Regions from separate parts of the Mesorhizobium sp. M0052 genome, predicted to be linked through region 1. Evidence: riboswitches for the same ligand, from Rfam matches in the RefSeq annotation. Region 1 holds a riboswitch; each other region holds the start of a gene.
The links. Region 1 has a riboswitch for thiamine pyrophosphate ahead of thiC (phosphomethylpyrimidine synthase ThiC). Riboswitches for the same ligand answer to the same signal wherever they lie in the genome.
Positions count from the first base shown of each region.

Region 2: another riboswitch for thiamine pyrophosphate. It lies ahead of NKJ77_RS25235 (YkoF family thiamine/hydroxymethylpyrimidine-binding protein); the one in region 1 lies ahead of thiC (phosphomethylpyrimidine synthase ThiC).
Region 3: another riboswitch for thiamine pyrophosphate. It lies ahead of thiB (thiamine ABC transporter substrate binding subunit); the one in region 1 lies ahead of thiC (phosphomethylpyrimidine synthase ThiC).

Region 1 is NZ_JAMYUS010000035.1:17,397-20,665, forward strand. Features, by position in the region: gene NKJ77_RS30380 (DUF309 domain-containing protein) at 219-758, opposite strand; gene pmtA (phospholipid N-methyltransferase PmtA) at 918-1,514, shown strand; TPP riboswitch at 1,697-1,813, shown strand; gene thiC (phosphomethylpyrimidine synthase ThiC) at 1,917-3,269, shown strand, end outside.
Region 2 is NZ_JAMYUS010000021.1:116,924-120,192, forward strand. Features, by position in the region: gene NKJ77_RS25230 (ABC transporter permease) at 1-708, opposite strand, end outside; gene NKJ77_RS25235 (YkoF family thiamine/hydroxymethylpyrimidine-binding protein) at 964-1,572, opposite strand; TPP riboswitch at 1,563-1,675, opposite strand; gene NKJ77_RS25240 (hypothetical protein) at 2,033-2,284, shown strand; gene NKJ77_RS25245 (DUF2934 domain-containing protein) at 2,428-2,667, opposite strand; gene NKJ77_RS25250 (hypothetical protein) at 2,760-2,975, opposite strand; gene NKJ77_RS25255 (DUF1236 domain-containing protein) at 3,074-3,269, opposite strand, start outside.
Region 3 is NZ_JAMYUS010000013.1:162,915-166,183, forward strand. Features, by position in the region: gene NKJ77_RS19180 (ABC-F family ATP-binding cassette domain-containing protein) at 1-844, opposite strand, end outside; gene NKJ77_RS19185 (thiamine diphosphokinase) at 846-1,505, opposite strand; TPP riboswitch at 1,668-1,782, shown strand; gene thiB (thiamine ABC transporter substrate binding subunit) at 1,826-2,833, shown strand; gene thiP (thiamine/thiamine pyrophosphate ABC transporter permease) at 3,083-3,269, shown strand, end outside.

The DNA.
Region 1 (3,269 bases):
CTCCAAAACTTTTTGCAGAACCTTCAGCACACTATCGTCGATTGGCTACGAGCGCGACCGGTCAGCCCCCGCCCCTCGAGACCATCGACATCGAAGCGGCCGCGAGTTGCCTATAAAAGATTACTGCACTCTTTGTTTGTGACGCATGCGGGTGGTGAGCGGTTTTCAAAGGCCCCGTTTCCTGCTGACCAAGTTAGCTTGGACCACTGAATTGCCGATCAAACGCTCTCGGGTACTGGTGCGAGTATGAAATCAAACACGGGCTCAGGCTGGGCAGGCTTTGGCTCCCGCAGAACAACCGGGTAAGCTACGACCGCTTGGGCATGTGCAGCGAGCGCGGCAGGTGTCATCCCGAGCGCTTCCTCAAACAGGCCGCCCGGCACTCTCACCATCTGACGAAAAAGCCCTGCAGCTCTTGTCGCATGGCGCGCCGCTGCGACCCGCTTGCCCTCGCGGATCTTCACGCCGGCCGCCGCCAACAGGATCAGTCCCTTGAAGAACAGGCGGTGCTGAGCGCTTTGTTTCGCAGCCTGCCAGAGAGGCTCCCAGGCTTCATGGGCTTCCCAGTAGTAGCCGTGATTGAAAAGGTCGATTCCCCATAGAAACACATCTGAGCCAAGCGCTTCGCCAACGGCGACGGTCACCGGATCTGATCGGTAACTGTGGCCCAAGGGATCACGCACCGGATGTGGATATTTGCCGGGCAGATACGCATAGCTCGGGAAACTTTTTTCGGGCAGCAGGCGAGGGCGAAACATAGGCCCAACAAACATGAAAGTGCGTTAAGGGGCAATTCATGCTGACCGCGTCGTGACAGGCAAGCAGTCTTAACGGGCTTGTAAAGGGTGGCGAGATTGGCCAAAACGCGCTTTGCCAAATTCATGACGTTGGGTAAGCGGCTGACGCAGGGAGAAGATATGATTTTGCGACTGAAGGAGCGGCTCGGCAAAAGGTTTGAGGAAGAAGTCCAATTCTTCAAAGGCTGGCAAAAGGACAAGAAGGGCGTGGGAGCCCTTATTCCCACTTCGGTTTATGCGGCACGCCGGATGGCAAGCGTGGTGAACCCACGGTCAGGATTACCGATTCTGGAGCTTGGCGCGGGAACCGGTGTCATCACAAAGGCGATCCTGGCTAGGGGAATCAAGCCGCGCCAGCTGGTTTCAGTCGAATATTCCAGGATTTTCTACGACGGCTTGGTGCAACGCTTCCCGAATGTGGACTTCAGATTGGGCGACGCATTTGCGCTGGACGAAGCTCTGGGTGAGCGCAAAGGTGAACAGTTCGATTGTGTTATAAGTGCAGTCCCGCTGTTGAGCTTTCCAATGCAACAGCGTGTCGCGCTGGTTGAGGATCTGCTTGCCCGTATTCCTGCCGGCCGGCCCGTGATTCAGATCACATACGGACCTCTGTCGCCGGTGATCAAGATGCCAGACCGTTACGTGGTTTCCCACTATGACTTCGTCGTCCGCAACATACCGCCGGCACAGCTCTGGACTTATCGTCGAGCAGTCTAGCCAAATGTGGACGGTTTCCTTCTCTGAGGGTTCCGCTGAGTGGTGGCCTTGCACCCAAACAGGATGTGGAACAGAGCAGGGGCAGATGCCAGATTGCCAAGAAGACGACGCGGTCCTGGTTTGATTTGACAGTGGGCGGGCCAAATGCGCTTGACAAAGCCGCGCCGGCCCGTTCAACCTGAGGCATTCACCAGGGGAGTCCCGGCAAGGGGCTGAGATACTGCTGGCTTTCGCGGCGCAGTGACCCGTTGAACCTGATCCAGTTCATACTGGCGTAGGGACGGTGCAAGCGCTTTGCGTGAGTTCACGCCCGAGGTCCTGTTTCGGCAGGTCGACAGAAGCGTCTTTTCATCCTTCCGGCACAGAACTGGGTCTCCAATGCATGAGCAAAGGAGCCTCAAGATGAATGCCCTCACCCCAGCCGTTTCAACGGGACCGCTGCCCGCCTCACGGAAGATCCACAAGCCCGGCACCATCCACCCGCAGATCAAAGTGCCGATGCGCGAAATCTCCGTCCATCCGACGGCCGGCGAGCCGCCCGTCACCGTCTACGATCCGTCCGGCCCCTACACCGACCCGGCTGTCGACACCAGCATCGAAAAAGGCCTGGCCCGACTTCGCCACGAATGGATTTTGGCGCGCGGCGATGTCGAGGGCTGTGACGGCCGCCATGTCCGGCCGGAGGACAACGGATTCGCGACGGGCGAACGCCTGACGCCGGAATTTCCCATCCGCCACCGACCGCTCAGGGCCAAGGCAGGCAAGGCGGTGACGCAGCTTGCCTATGCGCGCGCCGGCATCATCACACCCGAAATGGAGTTCGTTGCCATCCGCGAGAACCTTGGTCGCGAGATCCTGCGCGGCAAGCTTGAGCGCGACGGCGAAGCTTTCGGCGCGACGCTGCCCGATTTCGTCACGCCCGAATTCGTGCGTGACGAGGTGGGGCGCGGACGGGCGATCATTCCCGCCAACATCAACCATCCCGAGAGCGAGCCAATGATCATCGGCCGCAATTTCCTGGTCAAGATCAATGCCAATATCGGTAACTCCGCCGTCACATCGTCGATGGCTGAAGAGGTCGAAAAGATGGTGTGGGCGATCCGCTGGGGCGCCGATACGGTGATGGACCTGTCGACCGGCCGCAACATCCACAACATCCGCGACTGGATGGTGCGCAACGCGCCGGTGCCGATCGGCACGGTGCCGCTTTACCAGGCGCTCGAAAAGGTCGGCGGCATTGCCGAGGATCTAACCTGGGAGGTCTACCGCGACACGCTGATCGAACAGGCCGAGCAAGGCGTCGACTATTTCACCATCCACGCCGGCGTGCGGCTGCATTACATCCCGCTGACGGTCGACCGGGTGACGGGTATCGTCTCGCGCGGCGGCTCGATCATGGCCAAATGGTGCCTGCACCATCACCGGGAAAGCTTCCTCTACGAGCACTTCGCGGAGATCTGCGACATCGCCAGAGCCTACGACGTCTCCTTCTCGCTCGGCGACGGCCTTCGTCCCGGCTCGATCGCCGATGCCAACGACGCGGCGCAGTTCGCCGAGCTGGAAACGCTCGGCGAGCTGACGCAGATCGCCTGGGCGAAGGATTGCCAGGTGATGATCGAAGGGCCCGGCCACGTGCCGATGCACAAAATCAAGGCGAACATGGACAAGCAACTCGCCGTCTGCGGCGAGGCGCCGTTCTATACGCTTGGACCGCTGACGACCGACATCGCGCCGGGCTACGACCACATCACCTCA
Region 2 (3,269 bases), on a different contig from region 1:
GACCGCGGCGAGCACCAGATCGGGCCGAAAGTTGTTCTTGGCATTCAGCATGTAGATGCCCAGCCCCTTCGCCGCCCCCGCATATTCGGCGAAGATCGCGCCGACCACGGCGTAGGTGATGGAGATGCGCAGCCCGGCGAAGAAATAGGGCAGCGCCGAAGGCAGGCGCGCCAGCCAGAAGATACGCCAGCGCCCTGCCCCCATGGCGGCGAGCATCTGCGAAATCTCCTTGCTGGTCGCAGCAAAACCTTCGACCAGCGCGACCATCGTCGGGAAGAAGGTGACGAGCGCCACAAGCAGGATTTTTGGCATCAGCCCGAAGCCGAACCACAGTACGATGAGCGGCGCAATCGCGACCAGCGGCAAGGTCTGGCTGACAATCAGCAGCGGAAACAGCGCGCGGCGCAGCGGGGCCAAGAAATCGACCAGCGCCGAAAGCATGAAGGCAGCGACCAACGAGCAGGCGAAGCCGGCTGATGTGGCGCGGATGGTGGGCAGCGTGTTCTCGGCCAGGGCGGCGCGATGCTCCCAGGCCTGCTGCAGCACGCGCGACGGCGCCGGCAGCATGATGGGGGCAGCGCCGCCATAGCGGGCGTAGAGTTCCCAGGCCGCGAGGAGCAGGGCGAAGGCGCAGGCGGCGGGGATGGTCTTGGCGATGGCTGCGGCTAATCTCCCCCCTCGAGGGGGAGATGTCGCCGAAGGCGACAGAGGGGGTCGTCTCGCATAGAGCGCCCACGCCTTGCCGATGCGAAAAGGACGTCGGCGCTCCACGCGGTGGGACCCCCTCTGGCCTGCCGGCCATCTCCCGCTCAAGGGGGGAGATTCGTGGGCATCGCGGTCTTCGCCAATCGCCAATGGCTCCCCTCCTCTTTGTGCTGAGGGGTCAGAGGCATCTCCTCCACGCAATGGGTCAGATAAACCAGCCACGGCAATATCCTCGAGGAACGACGCTTGAGCCACGGCTCAGACCGTGCTCGGGCTGTTCGCCAAGATCGTGATGTCGAGGGTGACGTGGCCGGCGCCGGGGCCGAAGCGGCAGAAGGCCTCGTTGAGCGTGGCAAACACCGCACCGGCATCGCCACGCAATTTGGTGCAGAAGTTCTTTGAGCGCTCAAAGACGCCGGACTGTTTCAGGAAATCGATGCAGCCGTAGATCTCGTCCATATGGTCGCCCGTGCCCATAACGTAGAGCGAGAACTGCGCCGCCACCGGCTGGCCGGTCGACGGCGTGGCCTGGACAGCGCGGATCGCGGCGATCTTGCGCTCGTCCAGCGGAATGGCGGGGCCGCCGGTCTCGTCGGAGCGGCAGATCGGATCGTCGGGCTCGCCCGGACAGCCGCGCGAGACCGCCGCCGAAAGCACGCAGTGCTTGCCGCTTTTGGCCGCCGCGACGAACAGGTCGCGCATGGCGGGAAACAGCACCTCGGGCGGCCCGACCATAAGGGTCGAGATGTCATCGGTTTCGATCCGCAGCCGGTCGCGCCAGGGATCGAGCGCGCCGAGCGCGCCGAGGATGACGCCGACGAAATCGTCGGTCATGGGATAAAGGGAAATCTGTGCGCCTGAAAACATCGCCCGCCTCGCTCCGCTGGTATTATCCAGATCAGCTTTAGGGTCCGAAGGCTTGCCGCCCTCATCTCAGCCCCGCCGATACGGAGCACCCCTGTGGATGGGCGGGTTAAAGCACCGTTCGCGGCATTGGGGAAGCCGTTTGTTGAGGCACTGCGGGAAAGTGTTTTGGGCCAGACGTGCCGGGCGCCCGGGCGTTAACAGACGACTCGTCAGTTCGTTGCGTTATCGTCCCAACCGTACGAAATTGGCTTGACGCTCATTCGTACATAAAGTACGATATCTCTTTTCGCAGAGAGGAATGTCCTTGAACACAGCGAACCATGTTGCCTTCGCCGATCTCTCTCGGCCTTTGCTGTCACCCCCGTCGTTGCCGCCGCCTTTGTTGCCGCCGCCTTTATTGCCGCCCCCTTTGTTGCCCTTGTCATTCGATCAGTGCGAACGCCTCGCCGGGGCCTGGCGAATGGCCAGCCAGGACATCGCCGACGACATCCGCTTCATCCGCCAATATCTGAAAGTCGTTGCCGAGAAGGACGAGAGGCTGTCGACCGGCACCCTTGTTCACAGCCGCGCCTATGTCGAGGCCTGCGCCGGCTGGCTGCCACAGACCGTGACGCGCTATCTGCGCCACCTGCGCCAGATCACCGAATGCGAACTGGCCATGACAGCTGCCGGCATTCGCTTTGCGCTGTCGAGTTATGCCTGGGAGGCATGAGGGCGCCTGTCGCCAAACACAAGGAATTGCGCTGCCCGTCGCAGGCGCAATTCGTCAGGTTGAGAGGCTCGGGCGCGCCTGAACGGCGGGCGCCAAGGATGGCCCGGCCAGCGAATTCCGGCCTTGCTTTATTTCGACTGGCCTTATTTCGATTTGGCTCTGCCGGAATTTGCGGCGGCAGGCTTCGCTGCCTTTGGCTTGGCGGCTGCCTTGGCGGGCTTGGCGTCAGCTTTCTTCGCCGCCTTTTTTGGCTTGGCGACCGCGCCATCGACTTCAGCCGTGGCCTGCTCCCAGTGTTCCTGATGCGCGCCTTCAGGCCGGCCGGCCTTTTCCCAAATCTCGTGCGCGCGCTGGCGAATGCGGTCCTGTTTGTCGTCCGTCACTTAAGCCTCCGTGGTTGGGTCCGGTCGGTTGGTCCAGATTCCACGAAAACATTAGCCGAAAATTCGACCGGCGTCTTGAGTGACGAGACATCTCAGCGCGGGTCGGAAATCACCGCAACGCCGAGCAGCGCCGCTTTCTTGACGATCAGCCCCGCGAGGTCGGCATCCGAACGATCGGTGCCGGTGCGCTCCCGCAGGAGCGCGATCGCTTCCTTCATAGATAACAGCGCCGTGTTGCGCTCGGCCAGCAACTTGTCGCAACACGCCGCAACATTGGCGGAGTTCGGGGTCTCGACATGCGGCAACATGGCAATTCTCCTTTCATCATCTTCGTCATTCGGCCCTGCCGCCCTTTTGGGAAGAACGACAGGGCCGTATCACCGATGAATGGTTAGGTTGTCGAGCGTTACTCGACCACCTCGACAATCCTGCGCGTGCTGGGGTCGACCAACACGGTATGGTTGTCGACGACGGCGTATCTGTACTGAACGTCGGGAACCTCCTGCAGCTCGACAGTGTCAGGCAAGGCAGTGCCGACATTCAATTCGACGCCGAGCAGATTGACCGAGGCAAGCGGATGTTTCTTTACGTACTGGTGCACG
Region 3 (3,269 bases), on a different contig from region 1:
CCAGCTTGCCGGATTCGGCGGCGTCGCTGGCCACCATGGTCGCCGAGCCCTCGGCGCCGCGATGGCCGCGAAAACGCTGGCGCATGGTCTGCAGTTCGCCCAGGCGGCGCATGTTGCGTTTGCGGCGAGCCGTCACGCCATAGCGCAGCCAATGCTCCTCGCGCACGATCTGGCGGCCGAGCTTGTGCTGTTCGCGCTCTTCCTCTTCCAGCACAAGGTCGCGCCATTCCTCGAAATGGCCAAAGCCCTTGTCGAGGCGGCGGGTCTGGCCACGGTCGAGCCAGACGGTGGCGCGCGAGACGCGTTCGAGGAAGCGTCGGTCGTGCGAGATGACGATCAGCGCCGAAGACGTCCGGACGAGCTCCTCTTCCAGCCATTCGATGACCGACAAATCGAGATGGTTGGTCGGCTCGTCAAGCAGCAGAATATCGGGTTCGGGCGCCATGACGCGGGCAAGTGCTGCGCGGCGCGCCTCGCCACCGGAGAGATCGTTGGGGTTCTCCGTGCCGGCGAGGCCGAGATGCTCCATCAGATATGTGGCGCGGTAGGGATCGTCGGCAGGCCCAAGCCCGGCCTCGACATAGGCACGCACATTGGCAAAGCCGTCCATGTCGGGCATTTGCGGGAGATAGCGCACCGTTGCCGAAGGCTGGCGGAAGACCTCGCCGTCTTGCGGCTCGATCAGACCGGCGGCAATCTTCAGGAGCGTCGACTTGCCGGAGCCGTTGCGGCCGACGAGCGCGATCTTGTCACCGGCGGACGCCGTCAGTTCGGCGCCATCGAGCAGCGGCGTGCCGCCAAAGGTCAGTCTTATGCCGTCGAGGTTGAGAAGGGGCGGGGCCATGTCAGCTTTCAGGCAAGGGGTAGGGGTGGGCGAGCAGCAGCGCGCGGCCATGGCCGAGCGCGATTTCGAGGCCGCCCCCGGTCGTGTTGGACTTGACCTCGTTCGAGATGGTCAGCGACGAGCCGAACACGACCTCGACATGGTCGAGCGGCCACTTCGCGCCGGACACGGTGAGGCCCGAAAGATCGGAAAAGCCGAGCACCGAAAACAGCGTTCCGTCGGCATAGTCGAAGCCGGCCTTGCCAGGCAGCAGAGGGGCGCCTTCCTGCGCTCCGCTGGTCAACAGCAATTTTGTGCCGGCCTCGGCCAGCCGCAGGCTGAGCGCCAGATGGAGGAAGGCGTGGTCGGCGCGCTTGCCGCCGAAAGCGCCGGCCAGCACCAGGCTGGTGGCGCCGCGTCCCAATGCCGCCGCGATCGCCAGTTCGCCATCGGTCTTGTCCTTTTCGGGAGGAAACACCTCCCGCGGCACGGCGGCGAGATCGGCAGGCAGGTCCGCCGGCACGGAATCGAAATCGCCGACCCACAGCTCCGGCATCACGCCGAGCAGGCGGGCATGATCGATGCCGGCGTCGGCGGCGATGACGCGCGTGCCCGCGACCTGGCGGTCGAGCCGCGGCGTGCGGACGAGATCGCCGCCAAGCAGGATGGTGAATGTGCTCATATCCGCTGGCCCTTACCAGCCCCGCCGACGAAACGGAAGGCCGAGCGGCACCGTCACTCTTTGTTGGAGCATGATCTTTTTCCGGAAACGGATTCCACTTTCCGGGATCATGCTCGGGCAAACTTCCACTTGCGTGGCACCTTGGCCGGGCCTATGTGTCGAAACGCTCTAACGGGGTGCCGGACGCGATCTTCGCGGACCGGCTGAGAGGCAGTCTCGCCAACCCGCTGAACCTGATCCGGTTTGTACCGGCGGAGGGATTAGACGCTTCGGACAGCCCGACGCCTCAATTCCTTTCAACACGAATGAAGGAGGCGCCGATGCGCATGTTTTTGTCCCGTCTTGTCCCAGCGCTGGGGCTTGCTGTTTCGCTACTGGCAAGCTCTGCGTCCGCGCAGGAAAAACTCACGATCTATACCTATGAGAGTTTCACTGCCGACTGGGGTCCGGGCCCCCAGGTGAAGAAGGAATTCGAAGCCGAGTGCGGCTGCAGCGTCGACTTCGTCTCGGCGGCCGACGGCGTCGCACTTCTCAACCGCGTCAAGCTGGAAGGAGCCTCGACCAAAGCAGATATCGTGCTTGGCCTCGACACCAACCTCACCGCGGAAGCCAAGGCTTCCGGCCTGTTTGTCCCACATGGCGCGGTGGCTGAAAACAACGTGCCGGGCGGCTGGAGCGACGACACTTTCGTGCCCTATGATTATGGTTATTTCGCCCTCGTCTACGACACCGAAAAGCTGAAGAGCCCACCGAAGAGCCTGAAGGAACTGGTCGAGGGCGATGCCGCCGACAAGATCGTCATCCAGGATCCGAGGACGTCGACGCCGGGCCTCGGCCTGCTGCTGTGGGTCAAGTCGGTCTATGGCGACAAGGCGCCGGAAGCCTGGGCGAAACTCAGGGGCAAAGTGCTGACGGTGACGCCGGGCTGGAGCGAGGCCTACGGCCTGTTCACCAAGGGCGAGGCGCCGATGGTGCTTTCCTATACGACGTCGCCGGCCTACCACATGGTGGCCGAGAACACCGGGCGCTTCCAGGCGGCCTCGTTCGAGGAAGGCGAGTATCTGCAAATCGAGGTCGCCGGCATCACCACCACGGGCGCGAAGAATCCGCTGGCGGCGAAGTTCCTGGCCTTCATGACCGGGCCGAAATTCCAGGATGTCATTCCGGAGACCAACTGGATGTTCCCGGCCGGGAAAACCGACAAGCCGCTCAATCCGGCTTTTGATAGGCTGGTCAAGCCGGCGAAGACCTTGCTGTTCAGCCCGGAAGAGGTCGCGGCAAATCGCAAGGCCTGGGTGGATGAATGGCTGGCGGTGATGAGCAAGTAGGAATTCAGGATGGCGCTTGAACACCCCCCTCTGGCCTGCCGGCCATCTCCCCCGCAAGGGGGGAGATCAAGCGCTCAGAAGCTTTCGTCAACCTCCAACGCGGCGAGGATGGGGCGGGGAGCGAAGCTGCTAGTCTCCCCCCTTGCGGGGGGGATGTCCGGCAGGACAGAGGGGGGTGGGCGGGAACTCGACCTCCATGAAATATTTCCGTCAGCAGCCAACATGCGATGTAGGGTTGGATAGCACGAAATGCGTGCGCACTATCCCTCTGACCCCCGCATCACGGCCGGCATTGTCGCGCTTACGGCAATCGCGCTGCTGATCGGTGGCGCCTTCGCCGGCCTTATCCGCGAAGGCGCGCACGACCTTTCCGGCGCCGCGTCCGCCTTTGACCTCTATCTCCTGCGCGTTGTCCGCTTCACGCTCTGGCAGGCTG